3 regions of the Streptomyces sp. XD-27 genome follow, and region 3 is predicted to be linked to each of the others. Evidence: riboswitches for the same ligand, from Rfam matches in the RefSeq annotation. Region 3 holds a riboswitch; each other region holds the start of a gene.
What was found. A riboswitch is a leader RNA that binds a small molecule or an ion and turns the genes downstream of it on or off. The one in region 3 is predicted to bind thiamine pyrophosphate.
Positions count from the first base shown of each region.

Region 1: another riboswitch for thiamine pyrophosphate. It lies ahead of Q3Y56_RS25850 (thiamine ABC transporter substrate binding subunit); the one in region 3 lies ahead of thiO (glycine oxidase ThiO).
Region 2: another riboswitch for thiamine pyrophosphate. It lies ahead of thiC (phosphomethylpyrimidine synthase ThiC); the one in region 3 lies ahead of thiO (glycine oxidase ThiO).

Region 1 covers NZ_CP130713.1:5,894,603-5,904,371, reverse strand. The annotation lists gene Q3Y56_RS25855 (iron ABC transporter permease) at 1-1,022, opposite strand, end outside; gene Q3Y56_RS25850 (thiamine ABC transporter substrate binding subunit) at 1,118-2,200, opposite strand; TPP riboswitch at 2,197-2,301, opposite strand; gene rlmN (23S rRNA (adenine(2503)-C(2))-methyltransferase RlmN) at 2,381-3,487, opposite strand; gene Q3Y56_RS25840 (phosphatidate cytidylyltransferase) at 3,579-4,718, opposite strand; gene frr (ribosome recycling factor) at 4,718-5,275, opposite strand; gene pyrH (UMP kinase) at 5,399-6,181, opposite strand; gene tsf (translation elongation factor Ts) at 6,340-7,176, opposite strand; gene rpsB (30S ribosomal protein S2) at 7,288-8,175, opposite strand; gene Q3Y56_RS25815 (murein hydrolase activator EnvC) at 8,637-9,395, shown strand; gene Q3Y56_RS25810 (TetR/AcrR family transcriptional regulator) at 9,349-9,769, opposite strand, start outside.
Region 2 covers NZ_CP130713.1:4,159,592-4,169,360, forward strand. The annotation lists gene Q3Y56_RS17930 (cupin domain-containing protein) at 1-266, shown strand, start outside; gene Q3Y56_RS17935 (DUF5326 family protein) at 449-670, shown strand; gene Q3Y56_RS17940 (IclR family transcriptional regulator) at 815-1,591, shown strand; gene Q3Y56_RS17945 (SsgA family sporulation/cell division regulator) at 1,703-2,140, shown strand; gene Q3Y56_RS17950 (YibE/F family protein) at 2,183-3,544, opposite strand; TPP riboswitch at 3,639-3,774, shown strand; gene thiC (phosphomethylpyrimidine synthase ThiC) at 3,767-5,518, shown strand; gene Q3Y56_RS17960 (hypothetical protein) at 5,614-6,744, shown strand; gene Q3Y56_RS17965 (VOC family protein) at 6,853-7,287, shown strand; gene Q3Y56_RS17970 (hypothetical protein) at 7,396-8,286, opposite strand; gene Q3Y56_RS17975 (metallophosphoesterase) at 8,507-9,448, opposite strand; gene Q3Y56_RS17980 (DUF1048 domain-containing protein) at 9,727-9,769, opposite strand, start outside.
Region 3 covers NZ_CP130713.1:1,862,427-1,872,195, forward strand. The annotation lists partial or broken gene Q3Y56_RS07915 (phytoene desaturase family protein) at 1-985, shown strand, start outside; gene Q3Y56_RS07920 (hypothetical protein) at 1,044-1,991, opposite strand; gene metF (methylenetetrahydrofolate reductase [NAD(P)H]) at 2,031-2,951, opposite strand; gene thiE (thiamine phosphate synthase) at 3,090-3,767, opposite strand; gene Q3Y56_RS07935 (Rv2175c family DNA-binding protein) at 3,941-4,306, opposite strand; gene Q3Y56_RS07940 (NAD(P)/FAD-dependent oxidoreductase) at 4,432-5,643, opposite strand; TPP riboswitch at 5,873-5,987, shown strand; gene thiO (glycine oxidase ThiO) at 5,985-7,160, shown strand; gene thiS (sulfur carrier protein ThiS) at 7,157-7,357, shown strand; gene Q3Y56_RS07955 (thiazole synthase) at 7,360-8,154, shown strand; gene pknB (Stk1 family PASTA domain-containing Ser/Thr kinase) at 8,271-9,769, shown strand, end outside.

The DNA of each region.
Region 1 (9,769 bases), 4.0 Mb from region 3:
GCCGCGTACTCCAGGGAGTTCCACACGGCCTCGACCGGCGCGACGAGGAACATCCCGCCGCTGTCGTCGACCGATCCCAGGGCGCGGTAGTAGGCCAGGCCGTAGCCGTCGGGGGTCTCGAAGGACCGCGCCACCAGGACGCCGAGCGGCAGCAGGATCAGCAGCGCGATCTGGACCAGCACCAGGCCGAGCAGCGTCCACTGCCCGGCACCGCGCGGGCGGCGGGCAGTGTGCGCCGGGTCGACCAGCCGCAGGGTGCTCTCCCGGCGCCGGACGGTCCAGGCGTGCACCGCGAGCAGCGTGCCGACCGCCGCGAACTGCACCAGGCTGAGCACGGCGGCGGTGGGCAGGTCCAGCAGCTGGGCCGTCTGCCGGTAGATCTCCACTTCCAGGGTGGCGTAGTGCGGGCCGCCGAGGATCTGTACGACGCCGAAGGAGGTGAAGGTGAACAGGAAGACCATGAGCGCGGCGGCGGCCACCGCGGGGGCGAGCGCGGGCAGGGTGACGCGCCGCCAGGCCGCCAGGCGGCCCGCTCCGAGGACCCGCGCCGCCTCCTCCTGGCGCGGGTCGAGCTGCGCCCACAGCCCGCCGACGGTCCGTACGACGACCGCGTAGTTGAAGAACACGTGCGCCAGCAGGATCGCCCAGACGGTGGTGTCCAGGCGTATGCCCCACAGGTCGTCCAGCAGTCCGCCGCGGCCGAGCAGTGCCAGGAAGGCGGTGCCCACGACGACGGTGGGCAGGACGAACGGCACGGTGACCACGGCGCGCAGCAGGTGTCTGCCGGGGAAGTCCAGGCGTGCGAAGACGTACGCGCCGGGCAGGGCGAGGGCCAGGGTCAGGGCAGTGGAGGCGGCCGCCTGCCAGGTGGTGAACCACAGGACGTCGCGGACGCCCGGGTCGCCGAGCACCTCGCCGATGCGGTCGAACCGCCACCGGCCGTCGGCCTTGAGCCCGCGGGTGACGATGGCGGCCACCGGATACGCGAAGAAGACCGCGAAGAAGGCCAGCGGCAGGGCCATCAGGCCGAGCCGGACCGCCGCGCCGCGCGGGTTACGGCGGCGCGGCGCGGCGGCCGGGCTCGTCTTCACCGGCCGGTTGTCGGCAGGACGGGTCTTTACAGGACGAGGGAGGACCATGACTTGATCCACGGCTCACGGTTCTCGGCGATCTTCTCGGGAGCCATGGTCTCGGGGTGGTCCACCTTCGCGCCGAACTCGGTGAACAGCTTCGGCAGCTCGGCCCCCTTGAGGACCGGGTTGACCCACATGTTCAGCGGGATGTCCTCCTGGAACCGCTTGCTGATCAGGAAGTCCAGCAGGGCCTTGCCGCCTTCCTCGTTCCGGGCGCCCTTGAGCAGGCCCGCGAACTCGGTCTGCCGGAAGCAGGTGCCGGTCGCGACGCCGGTCGGCGCCTTCTTGGGCTGCGGCTTGGCGTAGTACACCTCGGCCGGGGGGCTGCCGGCGTAGGAGACGACCAGGGGCCGGTCGCCGCCGGCCTTCTTGCCTCCGGCGGAGCCGGAGAACCGGTCGTTGTAGGCCTGGCTCCAGCCGTCGACCACCTCGACGCCGTTGTCCTTGAGCTTCTTCCAGTAGTCGCGCCAGCCGTCGTCGCCGTACCGGGCGGCGGTGGCCAGGAGGAAGGACAGGCCGGGCGAGGACGTGGCGGCGTTCTCGGTGACCAGCAGGTTCTTGTACTGGGGCTTGACGAGGTCGTCGAAGGTCTGCGGCGGCGCCAGCTTCTTGTCGGCGAAGTACTTCTTGTCGTAGTTGACGCAGACCTCGCCGGTGTCGACGGGCGTCACGCGGTGCTTGTCCCGGTCGTACTGGACCGAGGCCGGGATCCGGTCCAGGCCCTTGGCCTCGTACGGGGTGAACAGGTCGTTGTCCAGCGCGCGGGAGAGCAGGGTGTTGTCGACGCCGAAGAGGACATCGCCTTCGGGGTGCCCCTTGGTCAGCACCGCCTTGTTGACGGCGACCCCGGCGTCCGCGTTCTCGAGGACCTTCAGCTTGTAGCCGCTCTTCCGTTCGAACTCCTTCTGTACCTCAGGGGAGAGTGCGAACGATTCGTGGCTGACCAGGGTGACGGTCTTGGAGCCACCGCTGTCGGCCTCGTCGGAGCCGTCGCAGGCGGCGAGGGTGGTGGTGGCGAGCGCGCCGAGGAGGGCGGCCCCGAGGGCGCGCCGAAGGCTGGTGTTCATCGGTTGTGCTGACTCCCTACGCCGGTATGACCCGGATCAGGTCCGAGGGTCTGCGGCGGTGCCGCACTCTCAGCGCTGTGTGCGCTCCCCTGTCGGATTGTTCATTTGTGCGAAGGCACAGTACCAGCCACCGTGTACCAGCCACCGTGCCGTGCTCAGCAGGGCCGTTCCGGCCTCGGCTCAGCGCTCGGCGGCCGCGAGCTGCCCGCAGGCGCCGTCGATCTCCTGGCCCCGGGTGTCCCGCACGGTCACGGGCACGCCGTGGGCCTCAAGCGCGGCCACGAACGCCTTCTCGTCCTCGGGGCGGGAGGCGGTCCACTTCGACCCGGGCGTCGGGTTCAGCGGGATGAGGTTCACATGCACCCGGTGGCCCTTGAGCAGCCGTCCCAGCAGGTCGGCCCGCCACGCCTGGTCGTTGATGTCCTTGATCAGCGCGTACTCGATGGAGATCCGGCGGCCGGACTTCTCGGCGTACTCCCAGGCGGCGTCGAGGACCTCGCGGACCTTCCAGCGGGTGTTCACCGGGACGAGGGTGTCGCGCAGCTCGTCGTCGGGCGCGTGCAGCGAGACGGCGAGGCGGCACTTGAAGCCTTCGTCCGCGAACCGCAGCATCGCCGGCACCAGGCCGACCGTGGAGACGGTGATGCCGCGCTGCGACAGCCCCAGCCCGTCCGGCTCGGGGTCGGTGAGCCGCCGGATGGCGCCGACGACGCGGTTGTAGTTGGCCAGCGGCTCGCCCATCCCCATGAAGACGATGTTCGACAGCCGCGCCGGTCCACCGGGGATCTCCCCGTCGCGCAGGGCCCGCATCCCGTCGACGATCTGGTGCACGATCTCGGCGGTGGACAGGTTCCGGTCGAGTCCCGCCTGGCCGGTGGCGCAGAACGGGCAGTTCATGCCGCACCCGGCCTGCGAACTGATGCACATGGTGACCCGGTCCGGGTAGCGCATCAGGACCGATTCGACGAGCGTGCCGTCGAAGAGCCGCCACAGGGTCTTGCGCGTGGTGTCGTCATCGCAGGAGATGTGCCGTACGACGCTCATGAGGTCGGGCAGCAGCTCACTGGCCAGCTTCTCGCGGGCCGCCGCCGGGATGTCGGTCCACTGCGCCGGGTCGTGGGCGTACCGGGCGAAGTAGTGCTGCGACAGCTGCTTGGCGCGGAACGGCTTCTCACCGATGGCGGCGACGGCCTCGCGGCGCTCGGCGGGCGAGAGGTCGGCGAGATGCCGCGGCGGCTTCTTGGCTCCGCGCGGGGCGACGAAAGTGAGTTCTCCGGGCTTCGGCATGGTCGTACCAGTGTCGCAGACGTGAGCGGAGGGCCCCGCCATCCTGTGGATAACGGGGCCCTCCGGCACGTTCGTGCAGTTCAGCGGCGGTTCATCCCTGCCCGACGAAGATCACGAGCAGCAGCCACACCACCGGCGCCGTCGGCAGCAGCGAGTCCAGCCGGTCCATGATGCCGCCGTGACCGGGGAGCAACTTGCCCATGTCCTTGATCCCGAGGTCCCGCTTGATCATGGACTCGCCGAGGTCGCCGAGGGTCGCGCTGATCGCGACGGCGAGCCCGAGCAGCAGGCCCTGCCACCAGACGCCGTCGTCGATCAGGTACTGCATGCACAGCGCGCCCGCGGCCATGGCGAAGGCCATCGCGCCCAGCAGCCCCTCCCGCGTCTTGCCGGGGCTGATGCGCGGCGCGAGCTTGTGCTTGCCGAAGCGCCAGCCGACGGCATACGCGCCGGTGTCGCTGACCACGGTCAGCAGCAGGAAGGTGACCACCCGCTTCGGCCCGTCGTCGGCGGCCAGCATGAGGGCCACGAAGGTGGCGAGGAACGGGACGTAGAACGCCGTGAAGACGCCGGCGGTCACATCGCGAAGGTAGTTCTCCGGCGGTTCGGTCATCCGCCAGACGAGCACCGCGAGCGCGGTGAGCGCCACGGCGACCCACGCGCCCTCGGCACCGCGCGCGTATCCGGCGATGACCATGGCGACGCCGCCGACGGCCAGCGGGATCAGCGGGGCGCGGATCTCCTTGCGTTCGGCGAGCCGTGAGGTGAGCTCCCACAGGCCGACCACCACGGCGAGCGCTATCACGCCGAGGAAGACGGGCTTGTAGATGAACAGCGACGCGACGATGACCGCGCCCAGGCCGACGCCGACCCCTATCGCGGCCCGCAGATCGCGGCCCGCGCTCTTCTTGGCGGGCGCGGGCGCGGTCTCGGGGGCCGGGTCGTGGGCCGGGGTGGGACTGTCGCGGTGAGCAGGAGGAACGGGTGGTCGGGCTGGCTCGTGCGTCCGGCCCGCCGGTTCCGGCTCGTCACGGAACAGGGGGCCGCTCGGCCGAGCGGCCCCCCGGTCACGGTCGTCCTGGTTTCCGCCTGCGTCGGGCACGGTGGGCATGGGCCGAGTTTGCGCCGCTTCGCCCACCTTGTGCGCGGGACCCGCCGACATGGCCAGTCCTTGGTCGGTCGGGCCCCAGTATCCGGCGCGTGGCGGGGCCCCCCAGGCAGAGTCGTTCATCAGACCTCAAGCAGCTCGGCTTCCTTGTGCTTGAGCAGCTCGTCGACCTGGGCCACGTACTTCGCGGTGGTGTCGTCGAGCTCCTTCTCGGCGCGGCGCACCTCGTCCTCGCCGGTCTCCTTGTCCTTGACAAGCTTGTCGAGGGACTCCTTGGCCTTGCGGCGGACGCTGCGGATCGAGATCTTCGCGTCCTCGCCCTTGCCCTTGGCGACCTTGATGAACTCCTTGCGGCGCTGCTCGGTGAGCTCCGGGAACGTCACGCGGATGATGCTGCCGTCGTTGCTCGGGTTGACGCCCAGGTCCGAGTCACGGATCGCCTGCTCGATGTTGCGCAGCGCGCTCTTGTCGAACGGGGTCACCACGGCCATGCGTGGTTCCGGCACCGAGAAGGACGCCAGCTGGTTGATCGGCGTCATCGCACCGTAGTAGTCCGCCACGATCTTGTTGAACATCGCCGGGTGCGCACGCCCGGTGCGGATCGCGGCGAAGTCCTCCTTGGCGACCACAACGGCCTTCTCCATCTTCTCCTCGGCCTCGAGGAGGATCTCTTCGATCACCACTTGCTCCTGGTGTTATCAGTAAGCAGAGCCTCGCCCCTGCGTGCGTCTTCTCCTGCACGGTGTCCGACCGGCAGGCCGTTGTCCATCCCCGTAACGGGCTGTGCAACCGTCGTCAGGCTGTCAGGCCCGGGTGCCCTCGGCGCTCACGAGCGTGCCGATCTTCTCACCCTTCACCGCGCGCGCGATATTGCCCTCGGCGAGGAGCTCGAAGACGAGGATCGGCAGCTTGTTGTCCCGGCAGAGGGTGATGGCGGTGGCGTCGGCGACCTTGAGGTCGCGGGCGATCACCTCGCTGTACTCCAGGGCGTCGAACTTCACCGCGTCGGGGTTGGCCTTGGGGTCGGAGTCGTAGACCCCGTCCACGCCGTTCTTCCCCATGAGAAGTGCCTCGGCGTGGATCTCCAGGGCGCGCTGGGCGGCGGTGGTGTCGGTGGAGAAGTACGGCATGCCCATGCCCGCGCCGAAGATCACGACGCGTCCCTTCTCCAGGTGCCGTACGGCGCGCAGCGGGATGTACGGCTCCGCGACCTGCCCCATGGTGATGGCCGTCTGGACGCGGGAGTCGATGCCTTCCTTCTCCAGGAAGTCCTGGAGGGCGAGGCAGTTCATGACGGTTCCGAGCATGCCCATGTAGTCCGAGCGGGCCCGGTCCATGCCCCGCTGCTGCAGCTCGGCGCCGCGGAAGAAGTTGCCACCGCCGATGACGACGGCGATCTGGGCGCCGTCCCGGACGACCGCGGCGATCTCCCGGGCCATGGTGTGCACGACGTCGGGGTCGACGCCGAGCGCCCCGCCGCCGGCGAATGCCTCGCCGGACAGCTTCAGCAGGAACCGGCGCGGTTTGCTGCCGCCGAGAGCGTGCTTGTCGCCGGCGGCCGGTGTGGCGTCATCGCCCTGATTCATTGGAGATCTCCTCGTGCACATACGAAGAAGGCCACTGCCGGATGGGTCTTCGACCTCTGCGGCAATGGCCTCCTCGTCACATCTGCGGCCGACCGGTTGACGGCTGGCTGCGTACGACCCTAGCGGGGCCGCACGTCATTCGCTGCCCTGCGGCAGGCTCAGGCGCCGACGCGGATGCGCGCGAAGCGCTTCAGCGTGACACCGGCCTCGGCCAGGACCTTCTCGACGGTCTTCTTGTTGTCCTTGGCGAACGGCTGCGCGAGCAGCGTGTTCTCCTTGAAGAAGCCGTTGACGCGACCCTCGACGATCTTCGGAAGGGCGGCGTCGGGCTTGCCCTCCTCCTTCGCGGTGGCCTCGGCGACGCGGCGCTCGTTCTCGACGACCTCGGCCGGGATTTCCTCACGGGAGAGGAACTTCGGCGCGAAGGCGGCGATGTGCTGCGCGACGTCCTTGGCGACCTCGGCGCTCTCCTTGTCCAGCTCGACCAGGACGCCGACCTGCGGCGGCAGGTCCGGGCTGGTGCGGTGCATGTACGCGAAGACGTAGCCGTCGGTGAACTGCGCGAAGCGGTCCAGGACGATCTTCTCGCCCAGCGTGGCGTTGGCCTCGTCGACATACGCCTGGACGGTCTTGCCGGCCTCGATCTCGGAGGCGAGCAGGGCCTCCAGGTCGGCCGGGGTGGTCTTGGCGACGTGCGCGGCGAGGGCCTCGGCGACGGCGACGAACTTGTCACCCTTGGCGACGAAGTCGGTCTCGCACTTGAGCTCCAGCAGGACGCCGGCGGTGTTGTCGTCGGCGATCAGGGAGACGACGGCACCGTTCTCGGCGGTGCGGCTCTCGCGCTTGGCCACACCCTTCTGGCCCTTGATGCGGAGGAGCTCGACGGCCTTGTCGACGTTGCCCTCGGCCTCGTCCAGCGCCTTCTTGCAGTCCATCATGCCGGCGCCGGTGAGCTCACGGAGCTTCTTGACGTCAGCGGCGGTGAAGTTCGCCATGGTCTGTGTTTCTCTTCTCGAAAGTCTCGAAGTCTCGATCGGAAGTCGGTGCTCTACGGGTGGACGGCGGGGGCGCGGGCCCCCGCCGTCGACAACCGTGAGGCTGGGGCGTCAGCCCTGCTCGGCGTCGGCGGCCGGAGCCTCGGCAGCCGGAGCCTCGGTGGCCGGAGCCTCGGTGGCCGGGGCCTCAGCGGCGGCCTCGGCCGGCTTCTCGGCCTCGTCGGCCTTCTTGTCGCCCTCGAGCAGGTCGCGCTCCCACTCGGCCAGCGGCTCGCCGGCGGCCTTCTCACCCTTGCCCTCGGCAGCGCCGGAGCGGGCGATGAGGCCCTCGGCGACGGCGTCGGCGATCACACGGGTGAGCAGGGTGACGGAGCGGATCGCGTCGTCGTTGCCCGGGATCTTGTAGTCGACCTCGTCCGGGTCGCAGTTGGTGTCGAGGATCGCGACGACCGGGATGCGGAGCTTGCGCGCCTCACCGACGGCGATGTGCTCCTTCTTGGTGTCGACGATCCAGACGGCGCTCGGCACCTTCTGCATCTCGCGGATGCCGCCGAGGGTCTTCTCCAGCTTGGCCTTCTCGCGGGAGAGGACCAGGAGCTCCTTCTTGGTGAGGCCGGAGGCGGCCACATCCTCGAAGTCGATCTGCTCGAGCTCCTTCAGGCGCTGCAGGCGCTTGTAGACGGTCGAGAAGTTGGTGAGCATGCCGCCCAGCCAGCGCTGGTTGACGTAGGGCATGCCGACGCGGGTCGCCTGCTCGGCGATCGCCTCCTGCGCCTGCTTCTTGGTGCCGACGAACATGATGGAGCCGCCGTGCGCGACGGTCTCCTTGACGAACTCGTAGGCGCGGTCGATGTACGACAGCGACTGGAGCAGGTCGATGATGTAGATGCCGTTGCGCTCGGTGAAGATGAAGCGCTTCATCTTCGGGTTCCAGCGGCGGGTCTGGTGCCCGAAGTGGACGCCGCTCTCCAGCAGCTCCCGCATCGTGACGACGGCCATGGCCGTACTCCTTGAGGTACTCGGTTTCGCGGTGACCGGGCGGCCTCCGCGCCTGACGCCCCGGCGCGCCTGCCACGGAGAAGTCTGGCGGGACCTTCCGAGGACCGAGGGACGCGGCCGCCGGGCTGCCCGAGAAGGCGGAAGCACCGGTGGCGGGGCGTGCGAAGTCGACCCGGTGACCCGGATCGCCATAAGAAGTGTACGGGACCGGTGCGGTGCCGGGTGACGGCGATATCCACAACCGGGGCGTTGTCCACAGAACCAGGGCAAGATCCCCGCGTCCGGCCGATACGCGGGACGGTGCCCGCATGCGATCACACAGCGCACTCGCGCCCGCCGTCCCGCGCCGTCTCCGTGTCCTCTGGTGGTACCGCCGCCTCCCGGCTCGGGGCTGCGGCGGGGCCGGGGGCCTGCCGCGCGGTCTCGTCCCGGCGGTACTGGCGGTCCTGTCCCTCGTCCTTCTGGGCGGGGCCGCGCCGGCCGCCGCGGACGACCGGAGCGCGCCCGACCGCGCCTGGCCCGTCGGCGGCACGCGCCCCGCGGTGTTGCGGGGCTGGGCGCCTCCGGCCTCGGACTACGGCCCCGGCCACCGGGGCGTGGATCTGGCGGCCGCCCCGGGCGAGACCGTCCGGGCCGCGGCCCCCGGAACCGTCGCCTTCGCCGGTCAGGTGGCGGGCCGCGGAGTGGTCTCCATCCTGCTCGGCCCTCCCCGGTCCGACGGCCGGGAGGCGCCCCCGAGCGGGCGGCCGGACCTGCGGATCACCTACGAACCCGTACGTCCCATGGTCCGCAAGGGAGACCGGGTGGCCGCGGGCCAACCGGTGGGCGTGCTGGGCAGCGGGCCGTTCCACTGCTCCGCTGGCTGCCTCCACTGGGGGCTCAGGCGCGGCGACCGCTACCTCGATCCGCTGTCGCTGCTGCCGCCGTCGATGCTGCGCCGCGGCCCCTCTCGGCTGCTCCCGGTCTTCGGCGTACCGGAGCGGCCGGAGCAGTCCGCGGCGGCGCCTCCCCTGCCGGTGCGGGACGTGTCCGGCGCACGGCCGGCCGGGTGGCTGGGCCTCGTCCCGGTCGCCACGCTCACGGCCGCCTCCTCATGGGCCCGGCTGCGGCTGTCCGCCGGGCCCCGGGAGCCTCGGGAGCGGGGTGGCCGGAGGGTCGGGCGGGCGCGGAGGCTCAGCCGCGCACGCCGCGCAGGGCCATGGCGACGGCCGCCTCGGTGATGTGTTCCGGGTTTTCCGCCGCGCCCAGCTCGATACGGCGGACGGCGGCGTCCACGACGCCCTGCAGCAGCATGGCGGCCAGGCGCGGCTGCTCGTGCCCGAGGCCGCTGAGCGCTTCGACGACCATGGCGATCAGTCCGCCGTGCGCGGCGCGGATCTTCTCGCGGGCTCCGGCGTCCAGCTCCCCGGCCGAGATCGCCACGACGGCCCGGTGGCGCCGGTCGCCGACGAGCGCGAGCTGCTGTCGCACATACGCCTCGATCTTCGCCTCGGGCGTGTCGGCGCGTTCCATCGCGGCCTCGACCTCGGCGGCCCAGACGGGGAAGTCGACGGCGCACAGTTCCTCGACGACGGCCGCCCGGGAGCGGAAGTAC
Region 2 (9,769 bases), 2.3 Mb from region 3:
GCGCGTATCTGCAGTTCCTGCGGGAGCGGAACATGTCGGTGGGGCTGTACGCGCTGGACGCGGGCGGCACGGACCCGCAGCGGCCGCACGCCCAGGACGAGGTGTACCTGGTGGTCAGCGGCCGGGCCTCGATCACGGTGGGGATGGAGACGACGCACGTGGCGCGTGGCAGCGTGGTCTATGTGCCGGCCGGGGTCCCGCACAAGTTCCATCACATCAGCGAGGACCTGCGGGTCGTGGTGGTCTTCTCGCCGCCGGAGAGCTGAGGCCTCCGCCGGAAGGCTGAGGTCTCCACCGGAAAGCCGATGCCTCCGCCGGAAAGCCGAGGCCGGTGGCCGCCGACCCGTAGGGGACCGGTCAGGGGAGGACGGGGGACGGGAGAGGGGCTTGGAGCGCCTGCGCGACCTAGCATCGAAAGTGCATGGACAGCACAGTGAAGGGACCGGCGATGGCAGCGAAGAACGTGTTCCAGGGGTTGCCGTGGTGGGTGACGTGGATCGCGATTCCGGTCCTCGTCCTCGCGGTCTTCGGAGGGCTGATCGTCACGGTGCTCGGCTTCGTGGCGTGGCTGGCCTTCCGGCTGCTGCTCCTGGTGGCACTGGTCGGCGGTTTGATCTATGCCGTACGGAAATTCACCTCTTCATCGTCTTCGTCCCGAGGTGACTGGTAATCGTAAGCAGCGCCCCACCTGCGCGTACACCGCGGGAGGGACATCGCGCACCCATCCTCGGCCTGAAGGCATTACTCCGGTTAAAGTGCGAGTCTCCGGCGCCCCCTCCGGCGTCGCCTCGCAAACACACCCCGGGGGTGCCTGTTGGCGACAGAGAAGGCGGGTGCGGTCTCCGAACCCACCCTCATCACGTCGGTGCAGCGTGCGCTGCACCTCCTGGAAGCCGTCGGAAGGCACCCGGGTGGCGCGCCCGCGAAGCAGCTCGCCCGGGCGGCGGGACTGCCGCTGCCCACCGCGTACCACCTGCTCCGCACCCTCACCTATGAGGGGTATCTGAGCCGCGAGGGCGGTGTGTTCGTGCTCGGCGAGGCGGTCGAGCGACTCGGCGGCGCGGGCGCTCGGGCGCGGCAGCGCGCCGAGGTCGGCGCGGCCCTGGCCCGGCTCGGCGACGAGGTGGGGGTCGCCGTGTACTTCTCGGTCTACCGGGAAGGTGAGGTGGAGGTCGTCGCGATCGCGGACAGACCGGAGTCCCCGGCCGTCGAGGAGTGGGCCGACTTCCGGAGCACCGCGCACGCGCACGCCATCGGGCAGTGCCTGCTGGCGCAGCTCGACGAACGGGACCGTGAGGACCACCTGTCCCGGTATCCGGTGCAGGCCCTCACCCCGTACTCGGTACGGAACGCGAGCGATCTGCGGCGGCGGTTGGCCGCCCGAGACCGTTCGCAACCGGTCATCGAACGGCAGGAGTATGTCTTGGGCACGGTCTGCGGCGCGTTTCCGGTCGCGGCAGGGGACACGGCGGCCTCCTTGGCCATTTCCGTACCCGTCGGGGAAGCGGAACGACTCCGTCCTGCAATGGAGTCCCTACGCTCCAGAGTTCCCCACGCCATCAGCTCCCTCTCGTTCTCTATCAGTATCTGAAATCACACTCCTTGTGATCCGCTAGTGCTTGGCGGACCATGTTGTCAAGAGGGCCAGTTGGGTCCGATCCGGCCATTCCCAATCGATTCGGGGCGGCGAACGATGCGAGACATGCGCGACACAGTCCAGGCGGAAGTGACGATGTCCTTCGTGGTCTCCCAGGACCTGTCCTTCCGTATCCCGGTCGAGCTGGCGTACGACAGCGAGGACCCGTACGCCGTGGAAATCACCTTCAACCTGCCCGGGGATGCCCCTGTGACCTGGGCGTTCGCCCGCGAGCTGCTGCTCGACGGGCTCAGCAGGCCCACCGGCGAGGGCGATGTGCACATCACGCCCGTCCCCGGCGGGAACACGTCCGACCTCTTCATCCGGCTGCAGGTCGGCGGCGAACGCGCGCTGTTCCGGGTCGGGGCGGCGCCGCTGGTGGCGTTCCTGGACCGTACGGACCGGCTCGTGCCGTTCGGCGCCGAGCGGGACGCCGTCGATCCGGTGGGTGATCTGGACGCGGTGCTCAATCGTATCCTCGCTCATGACCGTTACGCGGGGTGACGAGGTCGCCCCAACTCCCCCGGCGCACACGGAGGGTGGCAGCTAGCCGCGGGGCTTGGCGCGCCGCCGGCGCCCGCGGCCCGCGGGCGCGGCCTCCGGGTGCCGGCGGTCGGCGGTGACCACCAGCGCCGCCAGCGCGGTGGTCACCGGCACCGAGGCGACCAGCCCGATGCTGCCCACCAGGGTCCGGACGATCTCCTCGGCGATGATCTCGCTGGTCGCCACCGTGCCCACGCCGCTGTCCGCGATCGAGAACAGCAGCAGCAGCGGCAGCGACGCACCCGCGTACGCCAGCACCAGCGTGTTGACCACGGAGGCGATGTGGTCCCGCCCGATGCGCATGGCGGCCGCGTACAGCTTCCGCCAACCCGCCGTCGGGTCCGCGTCCTTGAGCTCCCACACCGCCGAGGTCTGAGTCACCGTCACATCGTCCAGCACACCCAGTGAACCGATGATGATCCCCGCCAGCAGCAGACCCCGGATCTCGATGTCCGGATAGAGGCCGTGCACCAGGCCCGTCTGGTCGTCGGTGTTGCCGGTCAGCGACGCCCAGCTGATGAAGAGCGACCCCAGCAGGCCGATCAGCAGCAGTGACACGAGGGTGCCGAGCACCGCCACCGACGTACGGGCCGTCAGCCCATGGCACAGATAGAGCGCGATCAGCATGATCGCGCTGCCCCCGACCACCGCGACCAGCAGCGGATTGTCGCCCTGCAGGATCGCCGGGAGGATGAACAGCGTCAGCACCCCGAAACTGATCGCCAGCGCCACCAGCGCGAAGACCCCGCGCAGCCGACCGACGGCCACCACGGCGAGCGCGAAGAGGCCCGCCAGCAGCGCCATCGGGAAGCCGCGGTCCACATCGCTGACCGAGTACTGGAGGTTCTTCGGCGCCTTGGGCGCGTAGGCCAGCTTCACCCTCTGGCCCGTGTCGTAGTGGCGGGACGCGTCCGGCCGCACGATCTCCTCGAACGTGCGCCCCTTGTCCTTGCCGGAGGTCACCTCGATGGTCGTCCGCTCGCACGGCTCGTCCGACTGCTTCGGCTGCTGCCCCGGCTCCTCCCCGGGCGCGGGCGGCTGCTGCGGCTGGGCGCCCACATCGGCGCACTTCACCTCCTCGATCTTCACGACCTTGCCCGAGACGGTGTCCTGGTCGAAGCCGAGTCCGCTGCGCTGGCCGCCCTGCCCCTCGGGGGCGCCGCCCGGCCACAGCACGATCAGCCCGGCGACGACGGCGGCGGTGAACGGGATCAGCACCGCCGCGATGACCTTGCGCAGATGCGCCGAGACGGGCGTGGCGGGGCCGTGGGCGTGCGCGTGGGAGTGTCCGTGCGCGTGGCCGTGGGGGCCGGGCGGGTGGCCGCCGGAGGGCTCGTGGGAGTGTGGCTCAGGTGTCGGGGTCACCGACCGATCATCGCAAGACCAGCACGAGACTCAAGCGCAAGACAAGCGCGCCCCTCTGTTCAGCCTGCCGGGGGAACCGTTAGCCTCGTGGCACCTTTGCAATCGCGGGAGCTCGGAGCACCGGGCTGAGAGGGCGCTGATATCCGTACATACGGTACGGAGAACCGCTGCGTCGACCGCTGAACCTGTTACCGGGTAATGCCGGCGTAGGGAGTGGGTCTCATGACCATGCAGGATGCACGCACGCGCGCGATCGGCTGGCACAAGTCGTATGTCACCGGTTCCCGCCCGGACCTGAGGGTGCCGGTCCGGCAGGTGCACCTCACCAACGGCCAGGACGTGACGCTGTACGACACGTCCGGCCCGTACACCGACCCCGCCGTCGAGACGGACGTCCGGCGCGGCCTGGCGCCGCTGCGGGAGAACTGGATCGTCGCCCGGGGCGACACCGAGGAGTACGCCGGGCGCCCCATGCGCCCGGAGGACGACGGGATCAAGCACACCGCGCCGCGCGGGGGCCTGAAGAACCTCGACGCGGTCTTCCCCGGCCGGCCCAGACTGCCCCGCCGGGGCCGGGACGGCGCGGCGGTCACCCAGCTCGCGTATGCCCGGCGCGGCGAGATCACCGCCGAGATGGAGTACGTGGCGCTGCGCGAGAACGTCTCCCCCGAGGTCGTACGCGAGGAGATCGCCGCGGGCCGCGCCGTCCTGCCGGCCAACGTCAACCACCCGGAGATCGAGCCGATGATCATCGGCAAGCGGTTCCTGGTGAAGGTCAACGCCAACATCGGCAACTCCGCGGTGACCTCCTCCATCGAGGAGGAGGTGGAGAAGATGACCTGGGCCACCCGCTGGGGCGCCGACACGGTCATGGACCTCTCCACCGGCCGCAACATCCACACCACCCGCGAGTGGGTGCTGCGCAACTCCCCCGTCCCGATCGGCACGGTCCCCCTCTACCAGGCGCTGGAGAAGGTCGACGGCAAGGCCGAGGAACTGACCTGGGAGATCTACAAGGACACCGTCATCGAGCAGGCCGAACAGGGCGTCGACTACATGACGGTCCACGCGGGCGTACGGCTGCCGTACGTCCCCCTGACCGCCCGCCGCAAGACCGGCATCGTCTCGCGCGGCGGCTCGATCATGGCGGCGTGGTGCCTGGCGCACCACAAGGAGTCGTTCCTGTACGAGAACTTCGAGGAACTCTGCGAGATCCTCGCCGCGTACGACGTGACGTACTCCCTGGGCGACGGGCTGCGCCCGGGCTCCATCGCGGACGCCAACGACGAGGCGCAGTTCGCCGAGCTCAAGACCCTCGGTGAACTGAACAGGATCGCCAAGGCGCATGGCGTCCAGACCATGATCGAGGGCCCGGGGCATGTCCCGATGCACAAGATCAAGGAGAACGTGGACCTCCAGCAGGAGATCTGCGAGGAGGCCCCCTTCTACACGCTGGGCCCGCTGACCACGGACATCGCACCCGCCTACGACCACATCACCTCGGGCATCGGCGCCGCGATGATCGCCTGGTGGGGCACGGCGATGCTCTGCTACGTCACCCCGAAGGAGCACCTGGGCCTGCCCGACCGCGACGACGTCAAGACCGGCGTCATCACCTACAAGATCGCGGCCCACGCGGCGGATCTGGCCAAGGGCCACCCGGGCGCCCAGGAATGGGACGACGCCCTGTCCGACGCCCGCTTCGAGTTCCGCTGGGAGGACCAGTTCAACCTGGCCCTCGACCCGGACACGGCGCGCGAGTACCACGACGAGACGCTGCCGGCGGAGCCGGCGAAGACCGCGCACTTCTGCTCGATGTGCGGTCCGAAGTTCTGCTCGATGAAGATCTCCCAGGACATCCGCCGCCAGCACGGCGAGACGATGGCGGAGTCCGAGATCGAGGCCGGGATGGCGGAGAAGTCACGCGAGTTCGCGGAGTCGGGCAACCGCGTGTACCTGCCCTTGGCGGACTGACCCACTGCGGCGGGCTGCGGCGGCGGAGGCCTGTGGGGGGTCTCCGCCTGTCGCGTGCGGGGCGCCGTAACGGAAGGGACAAGATCACACATGGTGTGATCGACATCCCTAACCTGCCTGACATGGGTGGGATAGATGTGGCCAACGGAGTGGTCGGCGCTGTGCTGGGCATGCTCTTCGCGGTGCTGTTCCAGCAGCCCTTACAGAATGCCTGGTACCGGATGCGCACCCGATCGACCAGCGCGGTGCGCAGCCTGCGGCGCCAGGAAGAGTCCGGCCCCGTGTGGAGAAGCTTCTCCATGGGACCCCTTCACACCTCTGCCCTGATCGTGGAAGGGGACGGTGAGTCGTCCATCCCCGCTGACGCCGTCTACATCCAGGTGCTCGACGAGGAGGTCGAGCTTCCCGCGGACATGGTGGGCTGGCGGGACGAGATCGAGGCGCAGAGTGCGCGTCTGCGGGCCGAGGGCCGGACGCCGCTGTGGAACGGTCCTCGTTACGCGGTCGAATCGTTCGATGTCTCCCGGACCGCCCTCGACGAGCAGCCCGAAGTCCACCTGCGGCTGCGCCCGACGGATTACTACACCTTTCTCGCGGCTCAGCAACTGGACCGCCGACTGCCCGACGGGACAACGCCTCGCACCCGATATCTCGACCCGGACAACCCGCTGCGGGCACCTGCGTTCCTGCACTGCAGTTTCGCCGTGAACGTCGCGGTGGTGACCGCGGACGACATGCTGGTCGTCAGCCAGCGAAGTGACCGGGTCCGTATGGCACCGGGTGTATGGAACTCCTCCGTCAACGAGGGGATGTCACGGCATATCGATTCCTCTGGCAGGAGCGCCCCCGATCTGCACGCGGTAGCCCGGCGGGGCATGCGGGAGGAGTTGTCCATAGAACCGCACGAGTACACGCTGGAACTTCTGGCGTTTGTGCTCGACATTGACAAGCGCCACTGGAGCGCCCACTTCTATGCCCGATTGAAGGACCTGACCCAGGACGGCTTGCAAGCACGCATGAGCAGGGGAGTCGCGGACCGATGGGAACACCAGACCATCGATTACGTGCCTTTCCGCCCCGCGGCCGTGGCCAGGTACATGCTGCGTGCCGATCGCATCCACCGGTGGGCGCCTCTCGCCCCTGCGCTCTTCCACCTCGCGCTGGTGCATGTCTACAGCCGTACACCAGTCGAAAGAGCGGAAGCACAGGCCATTCGACGCTTGTAGACAGCGCGACCGCACGACACGGCAGCGGCCAGCAGGGGCTGTCCTTCCGACAACATGCGGATACACGCCGGGAGATGAGCAATAAAGTCCCCCTGCTATGGTGCGCCGATGGCATCGATCAAGCAGTTCCAAGTCACCTTCGACTGCGCAGAGCCTGCGCGCCTCGCCGGTTTTTGGTGCGAGGTGTTGGGGTACGTCGTACCGCCGATCCCGGAGGGGTTTGCCACGTGGGAGGACTACCATCGTTCGCTGCCGCCTGAGGATCAGGTGACCTACTTCGCATGCAGTGATCCCTCGGGTGTGGGCCCGCGCCTGCTCTTCCAGCGCGTTCCCGAAGGGAAGATCGTCAAGAATCGGGTGCATCTCTGCGTGCGGGCCGGAACCGGACTCGTGGGTGACGAGCGCCTCGCCACACTGGAGGCCGAATGCGCACGACTGGTCGCGCTCGGCGCGGTACACGTGCAAACGCTGCTTGCCGATGACGACAACGAGTCGTGCATCGTGATGCAGGACATCGAGGGCAACGAGTTCTGTCTCGACTGAGCATCCTCCGCGACGGCGAGATCAGGGGGAGCCGTCTCCCTCGGCTTGTAACCCAGGACGTCATGAACAGGCTGTGGGTCGCCGAGCGGCTCATTTCCGTGGAATGGGCTATTCCGGATGGTGGTCCGGGCCGCCGTAGTCCGGGCTGGAGAAGTCCGGACTGCTGAAGCGGGGGCGGGTGGTGGGGGTGTCGCCGTCTTCCGTGCTGAAGCCGGGGCGGCTGTAGCCCAGGTGCGGTGTGCGGCCCGCCGGTTGGGGATGGTGGCCGGGGCTGTAGGAGCGGGCCGGGGTCTCCGCGGGCGGCGGGGCGGCGGCCATCGCTTCGTACAGGAACGGCAGGACGCCGCGCTCCAGCAGCGCCTGCCGCCATGCCTCACGGGCGCGGTCGACCTCCTCGGCCCGGGTCCGGGACGCCGCGCCGCGCGGGGTGGCGCCCCCGTTGCGCAGGGCGGTCAGCAGCAGGCCGATGGCGGCGATGAGGAGCCCCGCGGCGGTCAGGACCGCGAAGAACCAGCCCGCCGTGACCATCGGCTGGGCGATCGACAGGGCCGGGTGCAGCATCCGCAACGCGTACCCGAGGAGGAGGAAGATCGCCGCTGCGGTCCCGGCGAGCAGCGGGGCGAGCACGGTGAGGACGGCCACCAACCCCGCACCGGAGGGGTTCGGCACGGTGGTTCGGTCGGCCGGGTCGCCCGGACCGGTGCCGTCGTCGTCGGCACCGGCGCCGCCGCCTTCGGCCACCGCCGGTGGCGCCACGGCGGGACGGTGCGCGGGGTCGCGCAGTTCGTCTCGTAGGGCGACGAAGTGCTCGTACTCGGCGGCCGCGCACGCCGAGATCGCGGCCGAGGCGTTGAGCGCCATCGTGCGCAGCTGTTCGTTGGTGAGCCGGCGGCCCGCGGCGGTGGAATCCGGTCCGCGGTGCGCGGTACGCAGCGCCTCATCGAGGATCCGCTCGAACTCCGGACGGTCCTCGATCAGCAGATGCGGAGCGCTGTTCATGTGCGTCCCCCGATGCTCCGTAGGGGCCCTGAGGCGCGGCTTTCGCCGGCCGACGGGGCGGAAACGGAGGAGAGCCTGCTACGGATACGCCGATGGTAGAGCCGATGCGGCGCGGGGTGACAGTATGTTTTCCGAATTCACCCCGGCCGGGTGGAACTCCCGGGCGGAGTTCGGGGCGGAACCCTTCGCCGTCCGAACAACGGTCCGCATACCGGCCGGATCAACCCGCCAGGGGTAGTTGGACGACCAGCAGCTTTCCGGCCATGGTCACGCCGCCGTCCATCGCGATGGCGAGATCGTCGGCGTAGACGTGCGGTCCTTCGACGGACGGGGCGCCGCCGTCCTCGCCGTCTTCCGAGCCGACCTCGCCCAGCAGATACGGAATGGGGCTGTGGCCGTGCACGATGCGCTGGCCGCCGTAGGCGTCGAGCAGCTCGCGCACCGCCACCGGGCCGGCGTCCTCGTCGCGGAAGGCGAAGCGCTTGGTGAACTTGCGGAACAGGTCCCAGCACTCGTCGGCGTCGCTGCGCTGCAGGGCCTCCGTCACGGCGTCGTTGACCGCCTCGATGGAGTCGCCGTACTCCAGGTAGGCGGTGGTGTCGGAGTGCACCAGCAGGTAGCCGTCCGCCTCGGTCATCGCGTCGAGCCGGGACATCCACTGGAGGTGGTGGTCCTGGAGCCGCTCCATGTCGGTGCGCTGGCCGCCGTTGAGCAGCCAGGCGGCCTGGAAGGAGGCGGTGCCGGCGCCGGAGTTGACCGGGGTGTCGCCGAACCGCTTGGCGCCGATCAGCAGCAGCTCGTGGTTGCCCATGAGTGCCTTGCAGTAGCCGCCCGCGGCGGCGGCCTGCGCGGACAACTGCATGACGAGGTCGATGACGCCGATGCCGTCCGGGCCGCGGTCGGTGAAGTCGCCGAGGAACCACAGCCGGGTGTTGCCCGCGGCCCAGTCGCCGTTCTCGTCGATGAGCCCTTCGGCGGCCAGCGCCCCGCACGCGGATCGACTTGGCTTGGTGCGTTCCGCTCTCTGGGCATGTCGTGACCACCCCCTTGGCGAAGCCGCTTCGAACAGCTTCGATCCGTTCCACGCGGACGGTGCCCTCGGTGATGTCGGAGAAGCCCTGACCCCGCAGTCGTGCCGTGGGAACGGCGGACCGGCTGACATCGGGCGGCAGGCCCGGAACGGAGTCACGTAAGGGTGCGGACTCTCCGTGGGGCGCGGGAGGGGAATTCCTTGATGGCGGAGCCGCCAGGGACCCGGGGTCTCACGCCCCGGGTCATCGTGTCCGTCGCGGACGATCCGCGCCCTGGTGCCGGGGTCGGACTCGGCGCGGCGGTTCGACGCGGGATCCGGGCGTCGGGCCCTGGGCCGGACGCCGAGCCGTGGGCCGGGCGTCGCTGGAGCGGTCGCCCGACCGCGCGCGGGTACCGCGGTGGGGGGCGCTACTTCCCGGCCTTGCCGGGGCGTTCGCTGATGGACTCCTGG
Region 3 (9,769 bases):
GCCCGGTCGCCCTGCTGGAGAGCTACGCGCTGGCGTACGGTCTGGATCCGCGCACCGCGCCCGCGAGCGCCACCGTCCTGCCGTATCTGGAGCAGACCTTCGGCAGCTGGTACGTGCGCGGGGGATGCGCGCGCTGGCCGACGCGCTGTACGAGCGCTGTCGGGCGCGGAAGGTGGAGTTCGCCTTCGGCGCCGAGGTCGCGGCGATCGTCGAGAAGGACGGGCGGGCGGCGGGCCTGACCCTGGCGGACGGGACACCGGTGGCCGCCGACGCCGTGGTCTGCGGCGTCGATCCCGCCGTCCTGCCGCGGCTGCTCGGCGGGGCGCGGGCCTGGCAGGACGGTGACGTCCGGCCCCCGGAGGGCGGCCCCGCGAGCGGCGCGTCCGGCAGGCTCATGGTCTTCCTGGCGCTGCGCGGTGCGCGGCCCGACGGCACCGCCCACCGGACCGTGGTGCACGCCGCCGATCGCGGCGCCGAGCTGGCGTCCGTCTTCGGCGACGGTGCGGAGCCGGGGGCCGGGGTGGGGGCGGCCGGCCCGAGCAGGACCGTGACGGTGCTGCGGCCGGACGATCCGGCGACCCGGCCGGACGAGGACCACGAGGCGGTCACGCTGACCGCGACCGTCGCCCCGCACGGGCCGGTGGACTGGTCGGACCCGGACCTCGCGGGGCGGGAGGCGGACCGGATGGTGGCCGCCGCCGAAGCCGCGATACCGGGTCTGCGGGACCGGGTGCTGTGGCATCAGGTGCGCACGCCGTACGACACGGCGGCGGACACCGGCGCGGCGGGCGGCGCGGTGCCCGCTCCCGCGCTGGCCGGAGCGGGCGGCAGACTCCTGCGACCCGCCAACCTCACCCGGATACCCGGGCTCTACCTGGCGGGCGGCGGAGCGCATCCGGGCGGCGGACTGGCCCATGCCGGGATGTCGGGCGCGATGGTCGCGGGCCTGATCGTCGACGGCGCGGACTGGCGCGGCTCGCAGTAGCGGCCGCGGTGCGGCTCCGCCGCGTGGCAGGGGGCTTCGCCCCCTGGCCCCGGCGGCCCTAGTAGCGGTGCTGCTCGTCGTAGCCGCCGTAGCCCTGCTGGTACGGGTAGGGCTGCGGGGGCTCGCCGTCGCGTTGCTGGGGGACCCAGGCGCCGTCGACCGAAGGCGCGTAGCCGTCCTGGGCCGCGGCGTAGTGGTCCTGGGGCTCCGCGCCGTAACCCTGCTGCCCGTACGGGTCGTAACCCTGGTCGTAGCCGCCGTACGGCTGCTGCCCGCCGGTGTACGGGTCGGAGTAGGCGCCGTACCCGTCGGCCTCGGTCGCGTACGTGGCGGCGCCGGTGCCGTAGTCGTAGGAGCCGGTGGCCGCGTAGTCGGGCGTTCCGGCGCCGGTCAGCGGGTCATGGCCGGTGTCCTGACCGGCCGCCGGGGTGCCGTAGCCGCCGCCGTAGCCGGCCCCGCCGCCGTAGGTGTCGCCACCGTAGGCGTCATAGCCGCCGCCGTAGGAGTCGTAGCCGCTGTAGGCGGGCGCCTCCGCCGCGTACGGGGCCTGCTCAGGGGCGGGCTCCGGGTCCCGGTACGCGGCGTACCCGCCGGTGTCGTCGTCGGGCAGCGGCTCCGGCTGGTAGGTGGGCAGCGGCGGCTGCGGGGCGGCGGGCGGCTCCTCCGGGGCGGTCGGCACCGCCTCCAGGTCGGAGACCTGGAGCTTCGGCTCGCTGACCGGCGGGACGGCGGAACGACCGGCTCCGCCCCGCGGGAGGTTGATCGCCCAGCCCGCGGTGAAGCCGCGCCGGAAGGAGAGCGTCACGTAGGTCTGCCCGACGGCGAAGGCCGCCGCGCCCGCCCCGATCACGAGCACGTTCGAGAAGAGCACACCGGCCACCACGCCGAGGAAGCCGGCGAACGCGACCAGCCGCCAGCGCAGCCGCGCCTTGTGCTGCAGCAGTACCTCGGCGAGCAGCCACAGCGCGACGACGCCGAACGCGATGTAGAGGACCGTCCAGCCCATCTGCGCCCCTCCCGGACGGCCGCCGTGCGCCGGCCGTCGTTATCCGGACCGCTGGTGCAGTCCGAGATTCTCGTAGATTTCCAGGGTCGCCGTGGAGTGGTTCAGGGTGATGAAGTGCAGCCCGGGGATCTCCTCGGCCATCAACCGCGCGCACAGATTCGTCGCGTAGTCGATTCCGACCGAGCGTACAGCCGCCGGGTCATCCTGCACCGCGAGGATCCGCTCCGCCAGCTCGGGCGGGAAGGCCGCGTTGCTGAGCTGGGCGAACCGCTCGATCTGGCGGACGTTCGTGACCGGCATGATCTCCGGGATGATCGGGGTGTCGCAGCCCGCCGCGGCCACCCGGTCACGCAGCCGCAGATAGTCCTCCGCGTAGAAGAACATCTGCGTGATCGCGAAATCCGCGCCCGCCCGGCATTTGTCGACGAAGTGACCGACGTCGGTCTCCCAGTCCACCGAGCGCGGGTGCATTTCGGGGAATGCCGCGACACCGACGCAGAAGTCACCGGACTCCTTGATCAGCCGCACGAGTTCGGCGGCGTAGGTGACGCCCTCGGGGTGGCGCACCCATGCGCCCATCGGGTCGCCGGGCGGGTCGCCGCGCACGGCGAGCATGTTCCGGATCCCGGCGTCGGCGTACTGGCCGATGATGTTGCGCAGCTCCGCGATGGAGTGGTTGACGGCCGTGAGGTGCGCGACGGGGGTGAGCGTGGTGTCGGTGGCGATGCGCTCGGTGGCGCGCACGGTGCCTTCTCGCGACGAGCCGCCCGCGCCGTACGTCACGGACACGAACGTCGGTGAGACCGCCTCGATCCGGCGAATGGCGTTCCACAGGGTCCGTTCGCCTCTCTCGGTCTTCGGAGCGGCGAACTCGAACGAATAGGACTGCTCGCCGGAGGCGAGCAGGTCACGCACCGTACGTGCGCGGTCTGTCCTGGTGGAAGCTGTCCCTAGGGCCATATCGGCAGGTTAGCCAGCGGGGTGGCGCAGGCACAGTCGGCCAGGGCGATATGCCCGCTTTGCCCGGCCGCTGTCCGCACTGCGGACAGACCGCCGCCCACGCGCGGGCACGTCACCCGCGCTCCGGCGTGCGACGTCTCACTTTCCGGACGGCTCCGATGCCGCAGCGCGCACCCGCTTGGCCAGCTCCACGGCGGCCGCCCCCGGGTCGTCGGCCTCGGTGATCGCGCGCACCACGACCACCCGCCGCGCCCCGGCCGCCAGCACCTCGTCCAGATTGTCGGCGTCGATGCCGCCGATGGCGAACCAGGGCCGCTCCGGCGCCCGCTCCGCCGCGTACCGCACGAGCGGGAGACCGGGCGCGTACCGCCCCGGCTTGGTGGGCGTGGGCCAGCACGGGCCGGTGCAGAAGTAGTCGACGCCGTCCTCGGCGATCGCCGCGTCCACCTCCGCCTCGGCGTGGGTGGAGCGGCCGATCAGGACTCCCTCGCCGAGGACCGCCCGGGCGGCCGGGACCGGCAGGTCGCCCTGGCCCAGGTGCAGGACGTCCGAGCCGATGGCGTGCGCGACGTCCGCCCGGTCGTTGACCGCGAGCAGCTTGCCGTGCCGTCGGCAGGCGTCGGCGAAGACGGCGAGGTGCGCCAGCTCCTCGCCCGCCTCCATGCCCTTGTCGCGCAGCTGGAGGATGTCGACGCCGCCGGCCAGCACGGCGTCGAGGAACTCGGGCAGGTCACCCTGGCGCTTGCGCGCGTCGGTGCACAGATACAGCCGGGCGTCGGCCAGCTGTCGGCGTGCTGCGTCGGCGGCAAGGGCCATGGGTGCGCTCCCCCGGGTAGGCGGTGTACGGGGCGGGGCGCCCCGACCCGTACACCGCGGTCGGTTCTCATGGCCGGACGGTGGGCGTCCGGTCCTCGGGCCGGACAGCGGGCGTCCGGACTTCGGGTCGGACGGCGGGCGTCCGGTGCTGGATCAGGTGCCCTGGTGCCGGATCAGACGGCGAGCGCCTGGGCCCGGCGCTTCACCTCCGTGCCGCGATTCTCGCGCAAGGCCTGTGCGGGGGTGCCGGGCAGGGTCGGATCCGGGGTGAACAGCCACTCCAGCATCTCCTCGTCGCTGAAGCCGTCGTCCTTCAGCAGCGTCAGGGTCCCGGAGAGCCCCTTGACGACCTTTCCGTCTCCGATGAAGTCGGCGGGCACCTGGAGCACCCGGTTCTCGCCACGGCGCACGGCGATCAGCTGGCCCTCCTTGACCAGCTGCCGGACGCGGGTCACCTCCACGTCCAGCCGCTCCGCGATGTCGGGAAGGGTGAGCCAGGCGGCCACGAGAGCATCGGTCTTTGCGTCAATCTCGGTCACGGGTCCAAGACTGCCATCCGGGACTGACAACCGGCGAACGCTCCGCGTCCCCTTGATTCACGCCGCCGGCCGCCCCGCGGAGCGCCCGCGGGGCCACACGGCGTGCCCCGCCGGGGCCACCGGGCTCACCGTGCCGCGAGTTTGAGCGGAACTGAGGCGTCCGCCGCCTTCGCCCGGTCGATCCGCGCGCCGCTCTCGATGAGCTTGCGGCCCTGCGCCAGGTCACGCGGTCGGCCCACCGCCAGCAGAGCGACCAGGGCGCCGTCCCGCAGCCAGCACACGCTCCACGCCGCACCGCTCGGGTCCCCGCGCCAGAGCAGTTCGTCGGCGGCGGCGTGGTGGCCCGCGTACTGCACGAAGCGGCCGAACTGCTCGGACCAGAAGTACGGCACCGGGTCGTACACCGCGCCGGCGAAGTGCGGCCGCTGCGAGCCGACCAGGTTGGCGGCCACGGTCCGCGGCCCCTGCAACGCGTTGTCCCAGTGGTGCACCAGCAGCCGCCTGCCGTAGCGGGCGGACGGGAACGAGGCGCAGTCGCCCACGGCGTACACGTCGGGCGCCGAGGTCCGCAGCCGCTCGTCGGCGAGCACGGAGCCGTCCGCGGCCAGGTCGATGCCCGAGTCGGCCAGCCAGTCGGTCGCGGGCCGGGCGCCGATGCCGACGAGCACCGCGTCCGCCCGCAGCCGCCTGCCGCCCTCGGGGCCCCCGGCCCGGGCGGCGCCGCCGGGGGCCAGCAGCACGGCGCCCTCCTCGACCGCGGCGACCCGCGTGCTGGTGATCAGCTCGGCGCCGCTGTCCAGGTACCAGCCCGCCATGTACGCGGCGACCTCGGGCGGCAGCGCTCCCGCGAGCGGCCGCTCCGCCGCCTCCACGACGGTCACCGCGCAGCCCGCCTCGCGCGCCGCGGTGGCGAACTCCGCGCCGATCCAGCCCGCCCCGACCACCACGATGTCGTGCCGCGCGGCCAGGACCGGGCGCAGCCGTTCCGCGTCGTCGAGGGTGCGCAGCAGGTGGACGCCGGGCACCTGCTCGGCGCCGGGCAGGGAGATCGGGTCGGCGCCGGTGGCGATCACCAGGTGGTCGTAGGGCAGCGGACCGGCGTCGGTCCGCACGCTCCGCCGCTCCAGGTCCACTCCGGTGGCCCGGCTGCCCAGCCGCAGGTCGACGCCGAGCGCCGCGAAGTCCACGTCGAACGTGGCGCCTTCGGCCTTGCCCAGCAGCAGCGCCTTGGACAGCGGCGGCCGGTCGTACGGCTGGTGGGGCTCGGCGCCCAGCAGCGTGATGGCGCCGGGCCAGCCCTCCTCGCGCAGCGCGACGGCGGTCTGGACCCCGGCCATCCCGGCGCCGACGATCACGACTCTCCCCCGGGTCCCGCCGGGGGCCTGTCCACCGTCGCCCGTATCGGTCCGCTTCCGCTCGCTCAGCCCATCGGTCACCTGATCATCGTAGGTCGGTACCGCCGGTCGGCCGGAACACCGCGCGAGGAGATCTCTGACACATCGTCAGCTATCCGGGCCGTCTCGCTCGCCCTTCCGGCCGCTTCGGCGGGCGTACTAGGGTGTCGGCACACGCACTCGCGGGAGCCCGGACGCACCGGGCTGAGAGGGAGGCTGAGGCGGCCTCCGACCGTACGAACCTGATCCGGGTCATGCCGGCGAAGGGAGGGGCGAGAAGGCCCATGCACGCAACGGACAGACCGTACGACGTCCTCGTGGTCGGCGGCGGCATCATCGGCCTGGTCACGGCCTGGCGGTCGGCGCAGCGGGGGCTGCGCACCGCGGTGGCCGATCCGGCGCCCGGCGGCGGCGCCGCCCAGGTGGCGGCCGGGATGCTGGCCGCCGTCACCGAACTCCACTACGGCGAGGAGACACTGCTCGGCCTCAACCTCGCCTCCGCGCGCCGCTACCCGGACTTCACGGCCGAGCTGGAGGAGGCGAGCGGGCAGGACACCGGTTTCCGCGCCTGCGGCACCCTCGCCGTCGCCCTCGACGCCGACGACCGCGCCCACCTGCGGGAGCTGCACGCGCTCCAGCAGCGCTGCGGGCTGGACGCGCAGTGGCTCAGCGGCCGTGAGTGCCGCCGCCTGGAGCCGATGCTGGCCCCCGGCGTGCGGGGCGGACTGCGCGTGGACGGCGACCACCAGACCGATCCGCGGAGGCTCGCGGCGGCGCTGCTGACCGCGTGCCGGCGCGCCGGGGTCGCCTTCCACCCCTCGCGGGCGGACCGGGTCGAGATGAGCGGGGACACCGTCACCGGCGCCGAGCTGGCCGGTGGCACCCGCCTCGCCGCGGGTCAGACCGTCCTGGCCGCGGGCAGTCACAGCGGGCGGATCGCGGGGCTGCCCCCGGCCGTGCTGCCGCCGGTCCGCCCGGTCAAGGGGCAGGTGCTGCGGCTGCGGGTCCCCGCCGCGTACGCGCCGTTCCTGTCCCGGACCGTACGGGCGGTCGTGCGCGGCGGACACGTCTACCTGGTGCCGCGGGAGAACGGCGAGCTGGTGGTGGGCGCGACCACCGAGGAGCTGGGCTGGGACACCACCGTCACCGCGGGCGGCGTCTACGAGCTGCTCCGCGACGCCCACGAGCTGGTGCCCGGCATCACCGAGCTGCCGCTCGCCGAGACCAGCGCCGGGCTGCGCCCCGGCTCCCCCGACAACGCCCCGCTGCTGGGCCCGACGGCCCTGCCGGGGCTGCATCTGGCCACCGGCCACCACCGCAACGGCGTCCTGCTCACCCCGGTCACCGGCGATGTCATGGCCGAGGTGCTGACCTCCGGCTCGCTGCCCGAGCAGGCCCGCCCGTTCTCCCCGCAGCGGTTCCCCACCTCCCCCTCATCCGATCAGGAGCAGTCCGCATGACCGTCAGCGTCAACGGTGAGCCGCGCGAAATCCCCGAGGGCCTCACCCTCGACCGGCTCGTGGCCGGCTTCACCGCCGCCCCCAGCGGGGTCGCGGCGGCCGTCAACGAGACCGTCGTACCGCGCGGCCAGTGGCCGTCCACCCCGCTCCGTGACGGCGACCGCGTCGAGGTCCTCACCGCGGTCCAGGGAGGCTGACCATGGCGGACGACCCCCTCGTCATCGCCGGGACCGCCTTCGACTCCCGGCTGATCATGGGCACCGGCGGGGCGCCGAGCCTCGACGTGCTGGAGCGGGCGCTGCTGGCGTCCGGGACCGAGCTGACGACCGTGGCCATGCGCCGCCTCGACCCGACCGTGCAGGGCTCGGTGCTCTCCGTGCTGGAGCGGCACGGCATCCGGGTGCTGCCGAACACCGCGGGCTGCTTCACCGCGGGTGAGGCCGTGCTGACCGCGCGGCTGGCCCGGGAGGCGCTGGGCACCGACTGGATCAAGCTGGAGGTGGTGGCGGACGAGCGGACCCTGCTGCCCGACCCGGTCGAGCTGCTGGACGCCGCCGAGACGTTGGTCGACGACGGGTTCACGGTCCTGCCGTACACCAACGACGACCCCGTGCTGGCCCGCCGGCTGGAGGAGGCCGGCTGCGCCGCGATCATGCCGCTGGGGTCCCCCATCGGCTCCGGTCTGGGCATCCGCAACCCGCACAACTTCCAGCTGATCGTCGAGCGGGCGCGGGTCCCGGTGATCCTCGACGCGGGCGCCGGGACCGCCTCGGACGCGGCGCTGGCGATGGAGCTGGGCTGCGCGGCGGTGATGCTCGCCTCGGCGGTCACCCGGGCGCAGGAGCCGGTGCTGATGGCGGGCGCCATGCGGCACGCGGTCGAGGCGGGGCGGCTGGCGTACCGCGCGGGCCGGATTCCGCGCCGGCACTTCGCGCAGGCGTCGTCGCCGACCGAGGGCCTGGCGGACTTCGACCCGGAGCGTCCGGCGTTCTGACCCGCGCCGCCGGGGCCCGGTCCCCGGCCGTGGCCATGTCACCGTTCGGCTGCAGTACGGCGGCCTGGACCCACGGGTAGAGGGCCGGTGCGAGTCGGCTCGTAGACTGCGTTGTCGTGGATACGACCCTCCAGGACCCCTTGGTCGGGCAGGTGCTCGACGGCCGGTACCGCGTCGAGGCGCGGATCGCGGCCGGTGGCATGGCCACGGTCTACCGGACCGTGGACACCCGGCTGGACCGGGTGCTCGCCCTCAAGGTGATGCACCCCTCGCTCGCCGCCGACGCCGCCTTCGTCGAGCGCTTCATCCGCGAGGCCAAGTCCGTGGCCCGGCTCGCCCACCCCAACGTGGTGGGCGTCTACGACCAGGGGACCGACGGGACGTACGTCTATCTCGCGATGGAGTACGTCGCGGGGTGCACCCTGCGGGACGTGCTGCGCGAGCGCGGCGCCCTGCAGCCGCGCGCCGCCCTGGACATCCTGGAGCCGGTGCTCGCCGCGCTCGGCGCCGCGCACCGCGCCGGGTTCGTGCACCGCGACATGAAGCCGGAGAACGTCCTGATCGGGGACGACGGCCGGGTCAAGGTCGCCGACTTCGGGCTCGCCCGCGCCGTCGACACCGCCACCAGCACCTCCACCGACTCGGTCATGGGCACCGTGTCCTACCTGGCCCCCGAGCAGATCGAGCACGGCACCGCCGACACCCGCGCGGACGTCTACGCCTGCGGCGTGGTCCTGTACGAGATGCTGACCGGCGCCAAGCCGCACGCGGGCGGCACCCCGGCGCAGGTCCTCTACCAGCACCTCCACGAGGACATCGCCGCGCCGTCCGCGGCGGTGCCGGGCCTCGCGCCCGCGCTGGACGGCCTGGTGGCGGGCGCCACGGCCCGCGACCCGCAGTCGCGCCCGGACGACGCGGTCGAGCTGCTGGGGCTGGCCCGGGCCGCCCGCGCCGAGCTCGCCGAGGCGCAGCTGGACCTCGTACCGCCGCGTGCGACCTCCGACACGCACGACAACTCCGAGGACCGTACGAGCGTCATCGCGCGCCCGGTGCCGATGGCGGCCGGGGCCGACGTGATGGAGCACACCAGCCGCCTGGAGCTGCCGCCGGAGCCGCCCGCCCCGGCCCGGCGGGGCAGGCGCGGCGCGGGGCGCGGGCTGCCGCCGCGCCCGCTGCTGACGATGGTCGCCGCCGTGCTGCTGCTCCTCGGCATCGGCGCGGGCGTGTGGTACATCAACTCCGGCCAGTTCACCAAGGTCCCCGGCGTGATCGACATGACCGAGGCCAAGGCGAAGCAGAAGCTGCGCGACGAGGGCCTGGAGGTCAAGGTCGTCCGGGAGTTCAGCGACGTCACGGAGCGGGGCAAGGTCATCGGCACCAAGCCCGCGGTCGGCTCCCGGATCCGCGACACCGGAACCGTGACGATCAAGGTCTCCAAGGGGCGGCCGCGGACCGATGTGCCCAACGTCGTCGGCATGCCCCTCAGCGAGGCGCGCAAGCAGCTTCAGGACGCGGGGCTGAGCGTCGGCACCGTGACCCGGGCGTTCAGCGACGAGACCCCGCAGAACCAGGTGCTCGCCACCGACCCGCGCGCGGGCACCACCCGCCGCCCGGG